DNA from 2 places in the Arthrobacter sp. B0427-1-12 genome. Region 1 is predicted to be linked to the other one. Evidence: predicted binding sites of a transcription regulator. Region 1 holds the regulator's gene; the other holds the start of a gene.
The links. The regulator HspR, encoded in region 1, represses chaperone genes until heat shock. The targets are predictions, from matches to a motif close to AAGTTGAGTCNNNNNGACTCAACTT.

Region 1 (9,107 bases):
GACGATGAGGATGTGGATGACCAGGGCCAGCTGCTGTCCCAGGATTCCCCAGATGGACCGCCGGAACCCCGAGTTGAGGGCATTGTTCATCGTATTGATGGCCCCGGCGCCCGGAGTGAAGCTGACAACGGTACCGGCGCCGGCCAGGGCCAGCCACAGGGAAAAGCTCACCTTCGAAATTCTATGCGGGTGCGGGCGGCTCCGGCGCCCGCAACTCAGGCCCGCGCGATCAGCTCCACATTCGGAATCAGGAAGATCCCGTCCGGGGCGGCGCCCCAGCGGCGCCAGCCGGCGGCGATGCGTTCCAGCTTCTCTTGGTCGGCCAGCCCGCGCTCCAGTGCCTGCTCCGCGAAGGCGGAATGCAGCACGCGGGTGGCCCAGGTCTCCGACTGCCAGGTCCGGCGTTCCTGTGTGGCATACAGCCAGTTGGCGGAGGATGGCCGGATGTCCGTGAACCCGGCCTCCAATGCCCAGGAGATCAGGTGCCGGCCGGCGTCGGGCTCTGCCTTGTTGCCGCGGGCGATCTGCTGGTAAGTGGCCATCCACTCGTCCAGTTCGGGGATTTCCGGATACCAGCTCATGCCGTGGAAGTCCGCGTCCCGCACGGCGACGATGCCGCCGGGCTTGGCCACGCGTCGCATTTCGCGCAGCGCGGCCACGGGCTCGGTCAGGTGCTGCAGCACCTGGTGCGCGTGGACGACGTCAAACGTCCCGTCGGGGAAGTCCAGGTCGTAGACATTTCCGGCCCGGAACTCCACGTTGCCGAGCCGGCGCCCGGCCGCCAGTTGCCGTCCCTGGGCCAGTACCTCCTCGGAACGGTCCAGGCCGGTGACCTGGCCGGGCGCCACCAACTCGGCGAAATCCACGGTGATGCTGCCCGGTCCGCAGCCGACATCGAGCACCGTGAGCCCCTGCATGAGATGGGGCAGGAGGTAGCCGGCGGAATCCACGGCGGTGCGGGCGGCGTGGGCGCTGACCACGCTCTGGTGGTGGCCGTGGGAGTAGACGTCGTCTTCGCTGGGGCTGCTCATAGCAGGACATTACTATCCCGGCCCACCCACGGCGATGCAGGTGACCCTGCGTGACTAACGTTGGCTGCCTGTGCTCCGGCCGTACCGCCGCAGCAGCAGGTAGGCCGCGCTGCCGGCCAGCAGTCCCCAGAACGGGGACACGATGCCCCACGGTGCAATGCCGGAAGTCGTGACCGCCAGGGTGATGACCGCGGCCTCGACGGCGATCGGATTGGCGCGGACGTCGGAAATCGCGTCAATGAAGGACCCCTGCAGGGCCCCCAATAGCGCGACGCCGGCCAGTGCCGTCATCATCTCCGGCGGGACGGCGGCGAACAGCGCCACGGCGCTGTTGCTGACCAGGCCGAAGAGGATATAGAAAATGCCGCAGAAGATCCCAGCCATGTATCGGCGGCGCATGTCCTCGTGCGCTTCCCGGCCCGCGCAGATGCCGGCGGTGATGGCGGCAAGGTTGATGCCGTGGGAGCCGAACGGCGCGGACACCAGCCAGGCCGCGGACGCCCCACCCAGCAGGAGCCTGTCATTGACGTCGTAGCCGGTCGAATGCATCATCGTCAGGCCGGGCCCGTTCTGCCCGGCCATGGTGACGATCATGAGGGGGATGGCGATGCCCATGATTGCCTGGGCGTCGAAGGTCGGCGTGGTCCAGATCGGCCCGCTGAGGTCCAGCGTCAGTTCCGGCGCCTTCGCCTGGCCTGCCAGTATGCTCAGCGCTGCGCCGGCAACCAGCGCAGCCAGCACGGCGTAGCGCGGGATGAAGCGGCGCCCGGCAAGGTATACGGCTGCCAGGCCGCCGGCCATCAGCGGGGAAGCCACGACGGCGGCAGCGGCCTCGAGCACGAACGGCAGCAGTACTCCGGCCAGCACGGCCGCCATGATGGGCTTGGGCACAATCGACAGCAGCTTGCCGAAGAGCCCGGTCACGCCCAGCACCAGCGCCAGCAGCGCGGCCACCACGTAAGCGCCGATGGCATCGCTGTATGCGTAGTCGCCGAGCGCGGTCAGCAGCAGCGCAGCGCCCGGCACGGACCAGGCAACGACAATCGGCTGCCGGGTGAAGAGGCTCAGCGCGATGCAGGTCAGGCCGCTGGCGACGGCGATGGACCAGACCCAGGACGTGGTCTGCTCAGCACTGAGTCCGGCACCCTGGGCCGCCTGCAGGACCACCAACATCGGGCCGGCATAGGAAATGGCGACGGCGACGAACCCGGCGGTCACGGTGGAGAGGGAAAAGGCCTGGCCCAGGCCTGGACCGGGCGCGGTGGCGATGGTGCGGGACATTGGCACTCCCTGTGATCGGCTTCACTGCCGCAGGCCACTGTAGCGGTTTTACCGGATATGAGTTGCGGGCCTTCGGATATCAATCCCGGCCCCGGAGCCCTGTCCCGCCCGCCCCGGTCCCGCCGAAACCTCAATTTATGTTGATTCTCAGGAGGGATTCCGGCAAAAACTGAGGTTTCGCGGGAGGACGATTGGCAAAGTTGAGTCGAGGCGACTCAACTTAACTTGACTTCATTTGGGCCGTTTCCTAGACTTGAGTGCAGAACGCTCAATCTGCCTGCTCCGTTCCGGGCCTGTGGGTTGAGGGCATCGTCAGGACAAGAAGGAGACAGCTAATGTCACGTGCCGTAGGTATCGACCTTGGAACCACCAACTCGGTGGTTTCCGTACTGGAAGGTGGCGAACCCACCGTAATCGCCAACGCCGAGGGTGGCCGCACCACTCCGTCGGTGGTTGCCTTCTCCAAGGCCGGCGAAGTCCTGGTCGGCGAAATCGCCAAGCGCCAGGCCGTCAACAACATCGAGCGCACCATTTCCTCCGTCAAGCGCCACATGGGCACGGACTGGAAGAAGGACATCGATGGTAAGAACTACACGCCGCAGGAAATCTCCGCGCGCATCCTGCAGAAGCTCAAGCACGACGCCGAGAGCTACCTGGGCGAGAAGGTCACCGATGCGGTGATCACCGTTCCGGCGTACTTCAACGACGCCGAGCGCCAGGCCACCAAGGAAGCCGGCGAGATTGCCGGCCTGAACGTGCTGCGCATCGTCAACGAGCCCACCGCGGCGGCCTTGGCCTACGGCCTGGACAAGGGCAAGGAGGACGAGCTCATCCTGGTCTTCGACCTCGGCGGCGGCACGTTCGACGTGTCCCTGCTGGAAGTCGGCAAGGACGAGGACCAGTTCTCCACCATCCAGGTCCGCGCGACCGCGGGTGACAACCGCCTCGGCGGCGACGACTGGGACCAGCGCGTCGTGGACTACCTGCTCAAGCAGCTGCAGACCAAGGGCATCGACCTCTCCAAGGACAAGATCGCCCTGCAGCGCCTGCGCGAGGCCGCAGAGCAGGCGAAGAAGGAACTGTCCTCCGCGTCGAGCACCAACATCTCCCTGCAGTACCTGTCCGTGACCCCGGACGGTCCGGTCCACCTGGATGAGCACCTGACCCGGGCCAAGTTCCAGGAACTGACGACGGACCTGCTGGACCGCACGAAGAAGCCGTTCCACGACGTGATTGCCGAAGCCGGCATCAAGGTTTCGGACATCAACCACATCATCCTGGTGGGCGGTTCGACCCGTATGCCGGCAGTGTCCGAGCTGGTCAAGCAGATGGCGGGCGGCAAGGAACCGAACAAGGGCGTGAACCCGGATGAGGTCGTGGCGGTTGGCGCTGCACTGCAGGCCGGCGTCCTGAAGGGCGAGCGCAAGGACGTCCTGCTTATTGACGTCACCCCGCTGTCCCTGGGCATCGAAACCAAGGGTGGCGTGATGACCAAGCTGATCGAGCGCAACACCGCGATCCCGACCAAGCGTTCGGAGACCTTTACCACCGCCGATGACAACCAGCCGTCCGTGGCCATCCAGGTCTTCCAGGGTGAGCGTGAATTCACCCGCGACAACAAGCCGCTGGGCACGTTCGAGCTGACCGGGATTGCCCCGGCGCCGCGCGGCGTTCCCCAGATCGAGGTCACCTTCGACATCGACGCCAACGGTATCGTCCACGTGTCCGCCAAGGACAAGGGCACGGGCGCCGAGCAGTCCATGACCATCACGGGCGGCACCGCACTGTCCAAGGATGACATCGACCGCATGGTCCGGGATGCCGAGGAGCACGCCGCGGAGGACAAGAAGCGCCGCGAGGCCGCTGACGTCCGCAACACCGCGGAGCAGACCGCCTACTCGGTGGACAAGCTGCTGGCCGACAACGCTGACAAGCTGCCGGAGAACGTCAAGACCGAGGTCAAGGCCGACGTCGACGCCCTCAAGACCGCGCTGGCCGGAACCGATGACGACGCCGTGAAGTCCGCCTTCGAGAAGCTGCAGGCTTCCCAGAGCAAGCTGGGCGAGGCCATCTACTCGCAGGCCCAGCCGGCCGAAGGCGCAGCGGCCGGTGACAGCGCCGGCAACCCGGGCGCAGGCAAGTCCGATGAGGACATCGTCGACGCCGAAATCGTAGACGAAGACGAGAAGAAGTAACCATGCCCCACCACGGTGATGAATCAGAGCACGAGCACGAGGATCTGACGCCGGTCGACGAGGCCCACGACACGGCTCCGGAGGGGGACGCTCTAGCGCAGGCCGAGGCGATCCTCAAGGAGGCCGGCCTCGAGGCGGAAGCCGGGGACGGAGCCGGTCCGGAAACGGAAACCGGCGAAACCGTCGAGACGGATCTCGCGGCCGAGCGGCTTGCTGACCTCAAGCGGCTGCAGGCGGAGTATGTCAACTACCGTAAGCGGGTGGAGCGTGACCGGGATGTCGCCCGGGACGCAGCGGTGATCAGCATGCTGAATTCGCTGCTGCCGGTGCTGGATGACATCGATGCCGCACGGCAGGCCGGCGACCTGGAAAGCGGGCCGTTCGCTGCGATCGCCGTCAAGCTGGAGAACGTGCTGGCCGGCTACGGTCTGGTCCGCATCGAGGAAAGCGGTGTCGCGTTCGACCCGAACATCCACGAGGCGCTCATGCAGCAGTCCAGCGCTGATGTCGAGACGGATACCGTGAGCCAGGTCCTCCGCTTCGGTTACAAGAGCAACGACCGGACCCTCCGGCCGGCCCAGGTAATCGTCGCGGTACCTGAATAGCGTCCGTAGGGGCCAGAGCCGCCTTTCCCGAAGGCCGCTCTGGCCCTCGCCGCTTTCGGCCGTAACTGTTCTACATTGAGAAGAAAGGAGGTGCCATGGCCAGCCAGGACTGGATCGACAAGGACTTCTATAAGATCCTGGGCGTTCCCAAGGATGCCAGCGACGCTGACATCAAGAAGGCATACCGCAAGCTCGCGCGCCAGTTCCACCCGGACCAGAACCAGAACGATCCCGCGGCGGAAAAGACGTTCAAGGACGTGAGCGAGGCCTACTCCGTGCTGTCGGATCCGGAGGAACGCCAGCAGTACGATGCGATCCGGGCCATGGGCGGTGGCGCGCGGTTCAGTGCGCACGGTGCCGGCCAGCCGGGCGGCAGCGGCTTCGAGGATATTTTCGGCGGACTGTTCGGCGCCGGCGGCCATGGCCGAGGACGGCAGGCAGGCGGCTTCACGGCTTCGGGCCTGCCGCCGGAATTCGCCGATCTCTTCGGTGGGGCCGGCGGCTACGGGGGATACCGGCAGGCACCGCAGAAGGGTGCGGACCGGACCGCGACCACCAGCATTTCCTTTGCCGGGTCGATCAAAGGAACCAGCATCGGCCTGCGGGAACCATCCGGCGAGGTCATTGACGTCCGTATCCCCGCCGGCATCAAGGACGGCCAGAAGGTCAGGGTTCGCGGCAAGGGACAGCCGGGTCCGGCGGGCAACGGCGACCTGCTGGTGACGGTCAACGTCAAGCCCCACGAGTTCTTCACGCGTGAGGGCGACAATATCCGGATCCATGTTCCCGTAACCTTCCCCGAGGCAGCGCTCGGCGCGCAGATCCAGGTACCGACGCTGACAGGGGAGACGGTTAAGCTGCGGATTCCGCCGGGAACCCCGTCGGGGAGGACGCTGCGCGTCAAAGGGCGCGGTGTGTCGACCTCGAAGGCGACCGGTGACCTGCTGGTGACCATCGACGTCGTCGTTCCGCAGAAGCTGAGCAAGGAAGCCGAGGACGCGGTGAAGGCCTTCGCGGCGGCCACGGCCGACGGCGGCCCCAGGGCCCACCTGGGCGACAAAGCGCGGCTGTAGGTTGAACGTAGCAGCCGGCCTGTGCCGCGGCCAGGCTGCGGTTCCCGCCGCGGCTCCGGCCGCGGCGGGAACGGCGCCCGCGCTGCCCGGCATGGCCGATGACTTGGTGAAAGGAGAACAGTGGGCATTGACAGCAATGCGCCCATATTTGTGATCTCCGTGGCGGCGGAGCTGGCGGAGATGCACCCCCAGACCCTGCGGCAGTACGACCGCCTGGGCCTTGTGTCACCCAGCCGTGCGCCTGGCCGGGCCCGCCGTTATTCACAGCGGGACATCGAGACATTGCGCGAAGTGCAGCGCCTTTCCCAGGAAGGGGTGTCGCTCGAGGGGATCAAACGGATCCTCGAACTGGAGACCCAGGTGGCGCTGCTGGAGGCGCGTGTACGGGAACTGAGCGAGGAGCTTGCGGACGCCCAGGCCCGCGGCAGCGCCGAGGCCCGGCGGATCTTCGCCGCAGGACTGGCCGGTGATGTCGTCAGCCTGGCGCGGGGGCAGCGTCCGCGGCCACGTTCGCAGGCCCTGGTGGTTTGGCGGCCGCAGGGTCATTAGCCGAGCGCCGGGCCAGTTCCATCGCTCCGGCGAGCCGTATGGCCAGTGCCGGCCCCACCCCGCCGATGTCCTGGAGCCGCTCAACGGAAACAGACTGGAGCCCGGCCGGCCCGCCGAACTCCGTCAACACCAGGCCGGCCAGTTCCAGGCTGCTCAGCCCGCGGGTGCCGGACCCAATCACCAGAGCCAGGACCTCCGCGTCCCGCAGCCGGGACAGTCACACCCGACGCAGGCGTTCCCGAGGCCGGCCGGCTTCGCTGTGGGCAACTGTTCCGGGTGTCCCGGCGGTGGAGGAGCAGTGCCGGGAGGCGGTCGGCCAAGATTCGCCTGAAGTTCAACTGCAGAACATCGCCCGGGCTGGTACCGGCGGCTACGTTCGAAGGGTCAATACGTCCCACGATGAATGAGGACCCACCATGAGCGCACCAGCCGCAGCACAGCTCAACGTCGTCGTTTCCGCCGAAAGCGTCCAGGAGGGCGACGACGCCGTCGTTTCGTCCAACGTCACCCTGGTCAACGCCTTGCTGACTGAGCTGCTCACCGAAGACGAGATCGCCATCAATGCGCTGCGCAGCTACTACGTCGATTTCTACCTCACGCAGGTGCTCAACGGCGGATTCGCCCAGTACATCTTCAATTCCGGCTGGAAGGCGGAACTCAACGAACGCGTCCTCGAGGGCCTGAACCTCATGGGCGCGGATGCCCATGCCCGGCTGTTCGAGAAGGCCGTGGCCGCGTTCGAAGAACTGGACGAGGAGGAAAAGGACTTCTTCCTCAGCGATGCGTTTTTCGATGACCTGGACGAGGACGATCTGGAGGGCGACTGGGACGAAGACCCGGACGAAGACCTGGACGACGACGGCTCCGCCCGGAACAGCGAATCCATGCCTGACCCGGAAGAAGACTACGACGAAGACGAAGAGGACATTTTCGACGATATCGACGAGGACTTCTACGCGCTGAACGATTCGGACGATCTGGTGGCCAGGAACGCCGCCTGGCTGCGTTCCCTGCCGGAGTTGCAGGTCATTCCCCGGGACGGACTGGAGGACTATGTGGGCCGTCGTGTCGCGGAGATTCCGGATCTGGCGGAACGGAAGGAAGCCGCGGCCCGCTACCTGGCGGAGAATATGCCGGAGTCCGAGCGCATTATCCGGGTTCTCACCGAGGTGGCCGGCCAGGAACTCGAGGCGATCACCCTCGGCGACCCGCAGTTCAAGTGGCAGGGCGAAACCGCTTTTGCCTGGCACTTCACCACCGACCAGGGTGAGTACCTGATGATCGAGCGGGAAAATGAGGCACTGATGATCGACGGCGATACCCGCGAGATTGTCGCCTCAGTGGAATTCGACGACGAGGACGCCGACGACGAAGAGCAGGCATCCGCCACCCAGGCCAGTCCGCTGCGCTAGGAGCTCTGCCGAAGAGATCGCCGGCACGGCAGCGGGGCGGGACGCTTGACGTGTCCGGCCCCGCCCGGCCCCTGGCAATGCTGTTGCACAGCCCTGCTTACTGCATCATGGTTCCATCGGGAGCCACGAGGTACCACACATCGCCGACGCCCTGACCAATGATGTCACCAGGTGCCTGATCCTCTGCGTAAAGATAGATCGGCATGCCGTTGATGGTGATCTGCTTCTGGCCGTCCGGCGTATCGATGGTTCCGATTTCGCCGGTCACTCCCTCAACGGATGGCGAATCGCTCTCGGTGGTTACCGGCGGCCAGGCCTGGAGGCAACCGCCGGTGCAGGCGCTCACGCCCGAATTCGCGGTGTCCCGCGTGTAGTAGTAGACGCTCAGGCCTTCGCCGTTGACGACGATCTGGCCCGCTTCGCTTTCCGCGACTGCCAGGTCTGCAGCACCTTCGCCCGCGGCGCCGCCGGTTCCCTCGGTGGTTCCTTCAGTCGGAGACGGGGATTCGGTGGCGGGAAGCGGATCAGTGATCATCGTGCCGTCCGGTGCCACGACGTACCAGACCTGGCCCACGTCCTGGCCGGTCACATCGCCCGGCTGGTTGTCCCGGATCCAGTAGTACAGCGGCATGCCGTTGAGGGTGACCCAGCGCTGGCCGTCGGGGCCGTCCGGGCCCTCAATGGTGCCGACCTCGCCCGTGACGCCTTCAACCACGGGGGTTTCGTTGTCCGTCAGCATGGGCGGCCAGTCGATGAGGCACTGGCCTTCGCACGCACTCACACCGGAGTTGGCGGTGTCGCGGGTGAAGTAGTACAACGTCATACCGTCGCTGTCGACGACAATCTCGCCCAGCGGGGAATCGGCGGTCATCAGGTCGACGTCACCCGCCGCCGTCGTTTCGGCGGGGGATTCGGTCTGTTCCGTCCCCCCCTGCTGCCCGCAGGCCGTCAAGGCCAGCAG
Region 2 (9,107 bases), on a different contig from region 1:
ATGGTCTGCTCAGGCGGTGCTACGGGTTCTACTGGATGATGATCATCGGGATGGTCCTGGCCACCGCCGCGATCGGGGTCGGCATTGTCCGGCTGGGTGACTCGTGGTACCAGCTGGTTCTGGCGGGGCTGCTGGGCGCGGTGCTGGCCCAGTTCGGGTTCCTGGGCCATGAGGCGGCGCACCGGCAGATCTTCCGGTCGCACCGCTGGAACGAGTGGGCGGCCCGGGTGATTTCCGGGCTCCTGACCGGGCTGAGCTACGGCTGGTGGAGCACCAAGCACAACCGCCACCACCAGGCGCCGAACCAGGTGGGCAGGGACCCGGACATTGTCTCGACGGTGATGGCCTTTACCCCCGGGGCCGCCCGGGGACGGAAGGGGTTCGCCGCGGCTGCGGCGAAACGCCAGGGGTATCTGCTCTTTCCGCTGCTGCTGCTGGAAGGCCCCCAGCTGCATGCGGCGAGCATCCGGACCATCGTGGCCACTGCCGGGGTGAGGCACCGGTGGGTCGAGGCGCTGTTCCTGGCCGTGCATTTCGGCGGCTACCTTGCCCTGCTGGCCGCGGTGCTGCCGCCGGGGAAGGCGGCGGCGTTCCTGGCCGTTCAGCTCAGCGTCTTCGGGTTCCTGCTCGGTGCCGCGTTCGCTCCGAACCATAAGGGGATGCCCTGGGTGCCGGCCAATGCCACCATCGACTTCTTCCGCCGCCAGGTGGTGATGTCGCGGAACATCCGCGGCGGCCGGCTGCTGGACTTTGCCATGGGCGGCCTGAACCGCCAGATCGAGCACCACCTCTTTCCGGACATGCCCAGGCCGAACCTGCGCAGGGTCCGGCATACCGTCCGCGCGTACTGCCGCGAACACGGCGTCCCGTACACGGAAACCTCCCTGTGGGAGTCCTACGGGACCATCGTGCGGTACCTCAACCAGGTAGGCCTCAGATCCGGCGACCCGTTCAGGTGCCCGCTCGTGCAGCAATACCGCGGGTAGTCAGTCGAAGGAGATCTGCCGCGCCAGTTCCTCGACTTCCTTGCGGCGGCCCGCCTCCGCGCGGCTCTTCTGCAGGGCCGCTTCGTCCCGTTGTTCCTGTTCACGGCGTGCCTGCTCGCTGATCTTCCGGACCAGGGAGCCGATCACCTTGGCCAAACCTGAATTCAGCTCTTCCAGATTGGTGTTGGCGATCTCCAGCCGCCGCTCGTCAATGCCGAGGCGGACGTGTTCGTAGCCCTGCTCCGCCAACCGCTCATGGGCCGCCGGTCCCTGAATCAGCTTTGCCTCGGCCGGATTGACCCGCCTGGAAAACACCGCCGACACCGTGTACCGGTCCGGGGCCTTCTCCGCGTAGACCTCACGCGAAACCGCAACCACGGAGGTGAGCCGAAGCACCGATTCGGGCGAAGTATCCACGGCCGGCTCACCGGATGAAACATTGATGCTCATAACCGCATTTTCCCACCGCCACCCCAGTTGTCCCGGCCGGATCACCCGGAAAACCCGCCCCCCGGACGAGCAAAGGACTGCCCCGCCACCGGAAGAGCCTCTGAGCACAGCCCGTACGACGGTCACCTTCCGGAGGCATGACATGGCTGAAACGCTCAGCGCCGGCCTCAAAGTCACGGATGTCGGCATGCTCCAGCCCGGCGACTACGTTGAAGCCCGACGTTGAAGCCCGGCGCGGGGACGTAATCCATCTGCACGGCAGGGTCGAATCCGTGGCCCCGGACCTCGGCGTCGCCTGGATCACTGAGCCCCTGCCCGGCTCCCGGCGGATCATCGACCCGCAGGAGTTCACCATCTGGCTGATCCCCGACAGTACGGCTGTCTGAACGGTGCATTCCGCCCACGTGTGGAGCGCCCCCTGGACCTTAAGGGTCCGGGGGGCGCAGTTGGTTCGAAAGTCGTTAAAGCGGGCGGATGTTCTCGGCCTGCAGGCCCTTCGGGCCCTGGGCGATATCGAACTCGACCCGCTGGTTCTCCTCCAGGGAGCGGTAGCCGCTGGAGGCGATTGCCGAAAAGTGCGCGAACACGTCCGGTCCGTTGTCATCCTGGCTGATGAAGCCAAAGCCCTTTTCGGCGTTGAACCATTTGACAGTGCCTGTTGCCATGCTGATTATTCCTTCTTGGCCGCACCGCCGGTTCCCGGACGGGAACCTACCCCGCGGGCGTCCACTTCCAACCTAGATGAGAGGTGCACCGGCAGCAAGGAGTTAGGATGCTCCCGTGCAGCCGCCGCCAGCCGTTAGGCTGACGCGAAAGGAAGTCCCGTCAGTTACCGGGATCAGGGCGGCGGAGCTGCCCGGTCGAACTCTGATGCGCCTACAGGCAAACACCGATATCAGTGCCTATGACAGGTGCATGGCTTTAGCGGTCGCGATGGGATCCAATGTTTCTGTCACGGTCAGTCCTCCCCCGCCACGAACACAGCCTGGCGTGTCAGGTCAAGCCCCGCATCACTAAGTGCTTTCGGGGTTAGTACTGCCGATCGGCTAGGGGCCGAGGGCGCTGGTGGGGTCGCCGACCTTATGGACTTTCAGCGCGTTGATGGATCCGGCCTGTCCGGGAAGGGATCCTGCGGCGATGACGACGAGGTCGCCGTTCTGCGCGATTCCCAGGTCCCGGAGGCCGCGGTCAACCTGTGCTGCCATCTGATCGGTGTGGTTTCCGGTGGTGGTCAGGACGGGCTGGATGCCCCAAGTCAGTGCCAACTGGTTCGACACCTGCTCCACCGGGGCAAAGGCAAATACGGGTTTGAGCGGGCGAAGGCGTGCCAGGCGGCGCGCCGAGTCACCGGTCTGATTCGAGGACCTGGGTGGTCACGATGACCGGTTTGGCCCGGCGGCGGGCCAGTTCGATGGCCCGCTTCTGCACGACAGGCACTTCCCCCAGTGCAAGTTCGACGCCGAGGCCGCCGCGGGCGACCATGATCGCGTCGAACGCTTCGACGATTTGAGGGAGCGCCTCCACCGCCTGCGGCTTTTCGATCTTGGCATCACTGGAATTCGGCGGCCTTCTTCATCCATGATTTCGTGGACGCGCCTGATGGCGGCGGCGTCCCGGACGAAGGAGGGCGCGACGAAATCCACACCGCGGCGGATGGCCCAGCGCAGGTCGTTCTCGTCCTTCTCACTCAGTGCGGGAACCTTGACGGCAACATGGGCCAGGTTGATGCCTTTGTTGTTGGACACCGTCCCTCCGACGGTCAGGCCGGACCGCTCCCGTCCCGCCAAGGCAGGGATTGCAGTTCGGCCGTTATGCCCCGGAATAAATCCCCCTCCCCTGTGTTAACTTGAGTCGAAGGCACTCAACTTACCAAGGAGGATCAATGCCCTTGTTCTTCGGACCCGCCGGCAACGGATCGTTCGATGAGTTCCTGGCCCGCTACCTGCAGGGCCAGCGTGCAGCCCAGTCACGCCGCACGGTAGACATCACCCGGCTGCTGAGCCGCCGCTCACACGAAGTGCTGGCCCAGGCATCCCGGTTCGCGGCCGACCTTGGCCATACCGAGGTCGACGCCCTGCACATTGTGCGTGTCATGGCGGAGCAGGAACCGGCCGCCGGACAGATCAAGCTAGCCGGCGCCGAGCCCGCCGCCATCACCCGCGCAGCCGAGCAGCGGCTGCCGGAGAAGCATCCGGAACCTTCGGCAGAGAAACCAGGCACACCGCCGTCGTTCACGGCCTCGGCGCAGCGCGCCCTGCTGGACGCCTACCAGGTGGCCCGCGCCTTCGGCTCCACCTACATCGATCCGGAGCACCTGTTCGCCGCGTTCGTGCTCAACCAGGAGACGGCCGCCGGACAGGTCCTGGCTGCGGCCGGCGTAACCCCGCAGGCCCTGCAGCACGCCAGCGCCAACCAAAGCGCCAGCGCCCAGCCTCAGGCCAACGCCGGCACCCCGGAAACAACCCAAAACAATACCCCCATGCTCGACCAGTTCGGCATGGACCTGACCGCCCGCGCCCGGGACAACCAGCTGGATCCGGTGATCGGCCGCGCGGAGGAGATCGAGCAGACCATCGAGATCCTGGCCCGCCGCACCAAGAACAACCCGGTGCTGATCGGCGAGGCCGGCGTGGGCAAGACCGCGATCATCGAGGGTCTGGCCCAGGCGATCGTCGCCGGCGAGGTCCCGGAGCAGCTGCACGGCAAGCGCGTGGTAGCTCTGGACCTGCCGGGCATGCTGGCCGGCACCCGCTACCGCGGCGATTTTGAGGAGCGGCTGACCAAGACCATGGAGGAGATCGCCACGCACGGCGGGAACCTGATCGTGTTTATCGACGAGCTGCACACCGTCGTCGGCGCCGGTGGCGCGGGCGAGGGCGGCATGGATGCGGGCAACATCCTCAAGCCGCGGCTGGCCCGCGGCGAGCTGCACCTGGTCGGCGCCACCACCCTGGCCGAGTACCGCAAGGTGGAGAAGGATCCGGCGCTGGAGCGCCGCTTCCAGCCGGTGCACGTGGGCGAGCCGTCCATTGAGGACGCGGTGCAGATCCTCGCCGGGCTGAAGGACCGCTACGAGGAGCACCACCAGGTGACCTACACGGAGGAGGCGCTGCGCGCCGCCGTCGGACTGTCCCACCGCTACCTCACGGATCGCTTCCTGCCGGACAAGGCGATCGACCTGATCGACCAGGCCGGCGCGCGGCTGAGCCTGCAGCGCGGCCCGCGCGTTGACGTGGCCGCCCTGCGCCGGCAGGTCGCGAAGCTGGAGGACGCCAAGAACGCCGCCGTCGCGGAGGAGAACTACGAGGAAGCCTCCCGGCTGCGCGACGAGATTGAGGGCCTGAACCGGAAGATTACCGCAGCGGAAGCGCACGACGCCGGATCCCGCCCGGGCGCCGAAAGGTCACCGGAGGCGGTGGTCGGCGAGGCCGAGATCGCCGCGATCATCTCCCGCGCCACCGGCATCCCCGCGGCCCGGCTGACCGAGGGCGACCGCAGCCGGCTGGCCCGGCTGGAGTCGGACCTGCACCGGCGGGTCATCGGGCAGGACGACGCCGTGACGGCCATCGCCAGGGCGGTGCGCCGCAGCCGCACGGGCATGGGGGACGAAGGCCGCCCGGTGGGCAGCTTCCTGTTCCTCGGCCCCACCGGCGTCGGCAAGACCGAGCTGGCCAAGGCCCTGGCCGAGTCACTGTTCGGCGACGAGGACGCCATGGTCCGCTTCGACATGAGCGAGTTCGGCGAGCGCCACACGGTCTCCCGGCTGGTCGGCGCCCCTCCGGGCTACGTCGGCTACGGCGAGGCCGGCCAGCTGACCGAGCGCGTCCGGCGCCGGCCGTACTCGGTGGTGCTGCTGGACGAGGTGGAGAAGGCGCACCCGGACGTGTTCAACCTGCTGCTGCAGGTGCTCGACGACGGCCGCCTCACCGACGGCCAGGGCCGCACCGTCGACTTCCGGAACACGGTGGTCATCATGACCTCCAACTTGGGGTCCGAGTTCCTGGCCAGCAAGAGCGGGGCGCTGGGCTTCACCGCCGGAGGCAGCGAGGGCAACGGCTTCGGTTCGGAGAAGGCGCTGCGGGACCGGGTGATGGGCCGGCTGCGCGAGTCCATGCGGCCGGAGTTCCTCAACCGGATCGATGAGATCCTGCTGTTCCGCAAGCTGGACCGGGAGCAGCTGCGCGCGATCGTGCGGCTGCAGCTGGCCCGGACCGAGGACCGGCTGGCCGCCCAGGGCATCGGCCTGTCGGTCAGCGAGGAGGCCGTGGACTGGATCGCCGAGCGCGGCTACGAGCCCGAATACGGCGCCCGCCCGCTGCGCCGGGTCATCCAGCGTGAGCTGGACGACCGGATCGCCGACCTGCTGGTCGCCTCCGCCGTGCACGACGGCGGTCGGGTCACCGTGGCTGTCGACAGCGGGGAGCTGCGCGTGGAGGCTGCCGTGACGGAGCCGCTGGCGACGTAGCACTGACACTACAGGGCCGGCCGGGAAAAGACGTCTCTTCCCGGCCGGCCCTGTCTATGACAGCACTGTCAGGCGGCAGGCGACGCGGCGGCCGGAGCGGCATTGCTCAGGCGGCGCAGCTTGGGAATCGGGATCCGGTAGTTGAGCGCCACAGCGGTACCCGAACCGTCGTCATGGGACCAGCGCATGAGCGCCGGACCATGGTGCGGATCGCCGTCGACGAGTTCAGGCAGATGCAGATCTATCCCGGCTCGCCTCCGTCGACCTCAATCTGCTGGTGCCGCTCCTGGCGCTGCTGGAAGAGCGGTCGGTAACGAAGGCGGCGAGCAAGGTCGGGCTGTCGCAGCCGGCCATGAGCCACGGGCTGAACCGGACCCGGCGCTTACTGGGGGATGAACTCCTCGTGCGGCAGGGGCGCGGGATGGTGCTCACGCCCAGGGCGGTCGAACTCATCGCGCCGCTGAGGCAGGCGTTGAACCAGGCGGCGAGGATCGTGACCGGTTCCTCCTTCGATCCCGCAGTGGACCGCCGGCTGATCACCGTGGCGACGACCAACACCACCGCCTTCGTGATCGGCAGCGAGCTCAGCCGGCTCTTGGCGCAGCGGGCGCCGAACACCGTGCTGCGGCTCCGCACCACGAGCGTCGCAACCAGCGCAGCGTTTGCGGAGGACGCGGCCGACGTCGTTTTGCTCCCCGAGGCATTTCCCTCGCCTTATCCGCGGGAGCGCCTGTACGACGACCGGTGGGTGGTGGTCGCGTCGTGGAATGAGCCTAAGGAAGCTGACGCACTGGAACTGCTGGAGAAAGTGCCCCACGTGTTTCTCGACGCGCCCTCGGAACGCCAGCGCCCCTACGAGATCCTGCACGAGAAGAAGATTCCCTACAGAGTGCGCCAGCTCGTGTCCGACTACCTGTTCATTCCCCACCTGATTGCCCAGGCGGGCGGCGGCGTGGCGGTCCACCGGTACCAGGTCGGACTGGAATTCGAGGGCCGGTTCGACCTGCGCGTGGAGGAGTTTCCGTTCCCTATCGAGGCCTTGGGCATCGACATGGTCTGGAACCCCTGGCTCGCCGAGGGCCCGTTCAAGGCCTGGCTGCGTGAAATCCTCCTCGAGGCCGCCGAACCGCTGCGGGCCCGCTACCTGCCGCCCAGGTAATGCATTCAGCTCCTGCATGGAACATATACGGATTATTCACTTCCCCCATGGGCTGACGATGGCCTTGAATGTGAGTGGCGGTGCTGTGAGACAGATCTCAATGGGGACTTCGGTCTCTCCACCGCCGCCCATGCAGACAACGACTCGCAAGGGAAGCGCGCCTTCCCGCTGATGCGAACCCCGAGCCACTATGTGAGGTGCCTGATGACCGTTGAGACATCGGTTTCATCCAAGATCGACCTGTTTTCCGATGAGGTTCTGCTGGACCCGTACCCCTTCTTCGCCGAACTGCGGGAACAGGGCTCCGTGGTCCGTCTCGAAAAGAACGGCATCTGGGCGCTGACCCGCTACGAAGCGATCCGCGAGGCTCTGGCGAACTGGGAGGTCTTCTCCTCCACCGCCGTGGCCTTCAACGACGACATGAACGCCGCCCTCGTCGGGACGAGCTTGGCGACCGACCCGCCGGAGCACCAGCGGCTCCGCGCGGCGCTCACCGAAAACCTCACGCCGCGCGCGCTCCGCAAGCTCCAGGGGAGCATTGACGAGAAGGCCGACGCGATGGTGGCCGAGGTGGTGGAGCGCGGCTCGTTCGACGCGATCGACGATCTGGCCCGGGCGCTGCCCCTGGAGGTGGTGACCGACCTGATCGGTGTGCAGGGGGAGGCCCGCGAAAACATCCTCCGCTGGGGCGAGGCTGCCTTCAATGTCCTCGGCCCTATGAACGAGCGGACCGTGCAGAACTTCCCGGTCGCCGGCGAGCTGTTCCAGTGGTGCGTGAACGTCCAGGCCACCGACCTGACGGAAGGCAGCATGGGACGCGCCATCTTCGACGCCGCCGAACGCGGCGAGATCCCGATGGAGAGCTGCGGGCAGATCATCCACCAGTACCTCGGGGCCGGCGTGGACACCACCATCGCGGCAATCGGAAATGCCATTGCGCAGTTCGCGGCGCACCCGGATCAGTTCGACCTCGTCCGCGAGGACCGGTCTCTGATCCCTTCCGCGTTCAACGAGGTCCTGCGCTACGAAGCGCCGGCCCACGCCTTCGCGCGGCTGGTCAAGGAGGACATCGAGATCGACGGAACGCTGATTCCCGCCGGGGACAAGGTGGCCATCCTCTACGGGTCCGGCAACCGCGATCCGCGCCACTACGAGGACCCCGACGCGTTCCTGGTCAAGCGGAATCCGGTGGACCACCTGTCCTTCGGCTACGGCTTGCACAGCTGCGCTGGGCAGGGTCTGGCCCGCCTCGAGGCCCACGCCGTCATTGACTCTCTGGCCCGCCGGGTGCGCCGCCTGACCGTCGGAGAGCCGGAGCGCGCAATCAGCAACATGACCCACAGCCTCAACAAGCTGCCGGTCCTTGGGGTCGAGCCCGTCTGAGCCAGGAAGCCGCGGCTGAGGTGAAGGTCTACGGCGGCACCCGGCCGGGTGCCGCCGTAGACCTTCACTGCCCTTGGAAGTGTCAAGGAAACTTGACGGGCGTGACCACACCGCTCGCCGTTTCGTTCCGCGGCTCGGCCCCCACCTGGGCATCGGTGCCGTCCTCGGAGACGACGAGCATGTTGGCGCTGCCGAAAATACCGGCGCCGACAACGACGTTGTGGCCGCGGCTGCGCAGACTCCGGACCGTACTGGCGGGAAAGGCCGATTCCACCTGCAATGTGTTCCCGACTACATAGGGATTGTTCGACGCGGGAAACGCCGTGCTGACAAACCGGGGCTGGGCAACCGCTTCCTGTGCCGACATGCCGAATTCGACAACATTCATGAACTGCTGCAGTTGACCCTGCGGTTGAGTGTCGATGCCGGTATTGCCGCCCAGGATAAACGGCCTGCCGTTCCGCAGCGCCATGTAGGGGTTCGAGGTGTGGCGAACGGTTGCACCGGGGGCAACGACGTTGACGTTCCCTTCCTCCAGCGACATGAAGTTCATCCGTTCATTGATATGGATGCCCGTATCGCCGACCACCAGAAACTGGCCGCCGAGGCTGGTGGTCACGGCGGTCGCGTTGCCGGCACTGTCCGTGATGGAGAAGGTGGTGGT

Region 2: AC5RWU_RS22270 (ATP-dependent Clp protease ATP-binding subunit) is a predicted target of HspR. The motif match lies at 3,280-3,304, and genes of this name have one in related genera.

The regions. Positions count from the first base shown of each region.
Region 1 is NZ_JBNHIC010000001.1:229,753-238,859, forward strand. It holds gene AC5RWU_RS01195 (LysE family transporter) at 1-171, opposite strand, end outside; gene AC5RWU_RS01200 (class I SAM-dependent methyltransferase) at 216-1,031, opposite strand; gene AC5RWU_RS01205 (benzoate/H(+) symporter BenE family transporter) at 1,086-2,312, opposite strand; gene dnaK (molecular chaperone DnaK) at 2,648-4,507, shown strand; gene AC5RWU_RS01215 (nucleotide exchange factor GrpE) at 4,510-5,112, shown strand; gene AC5RWU_RS01220 (DnaJ C-terminal domain-containing protein) at 5,208-6,185, shown strand; gene AC5RWU_RS01225 (heat shock protein transcriptional repressor HspR) at 6,306-6,734, shown strand; gene AC5RWU_RS01230 (UPF0758 domain-containing protein) at 6,661-6,951, opposite strand; gene AC5RWU_RS01235 (DMP19 family protein) at 7,151-8,146, shown strand; gene AC5RWU_RS01240 (hypothetical protein) at 8,244-9,107, opposite strand, start outside.
Region 2 is NZ_JBNHIC010000076.1:1,762-10,868, reverse strand. It holds gene AC5RWU_RS22295 (fatty acid desaturase family protein) at 1-986, shown strand, start outside; gene AC5RWU_RS22290 (hypothetical protein) at 987-1,436, opposite strand; gene AC5RWU_RS22285 (hypothetical protein) at 1,646-1,822, shown strand; gene AC5RWU_RS22280 (cold-shock protein) at 1,898-2,101, opposite strand; partial or broken gene AC5RWU_RS22275 (pyruvate kinase) at 2,483-3,199, opposite strand; gene AC5RWU_RS22270 (ATP-dependent Clp protease ATP-binding subunit) at 3,319-5,901, shown strand; gene AC5RWU_RS22265 (LysR family transcriptional regulator) at 6,179-7,060, shown strand; gene AC5RWU_RS22260 (cytochrome P450) at 7,265-8,443, shown strand; gene AC5RWU_RS22255 (gamma-glutamyltransferase family protein) at 8,526-9,107, opposite strand, start outside.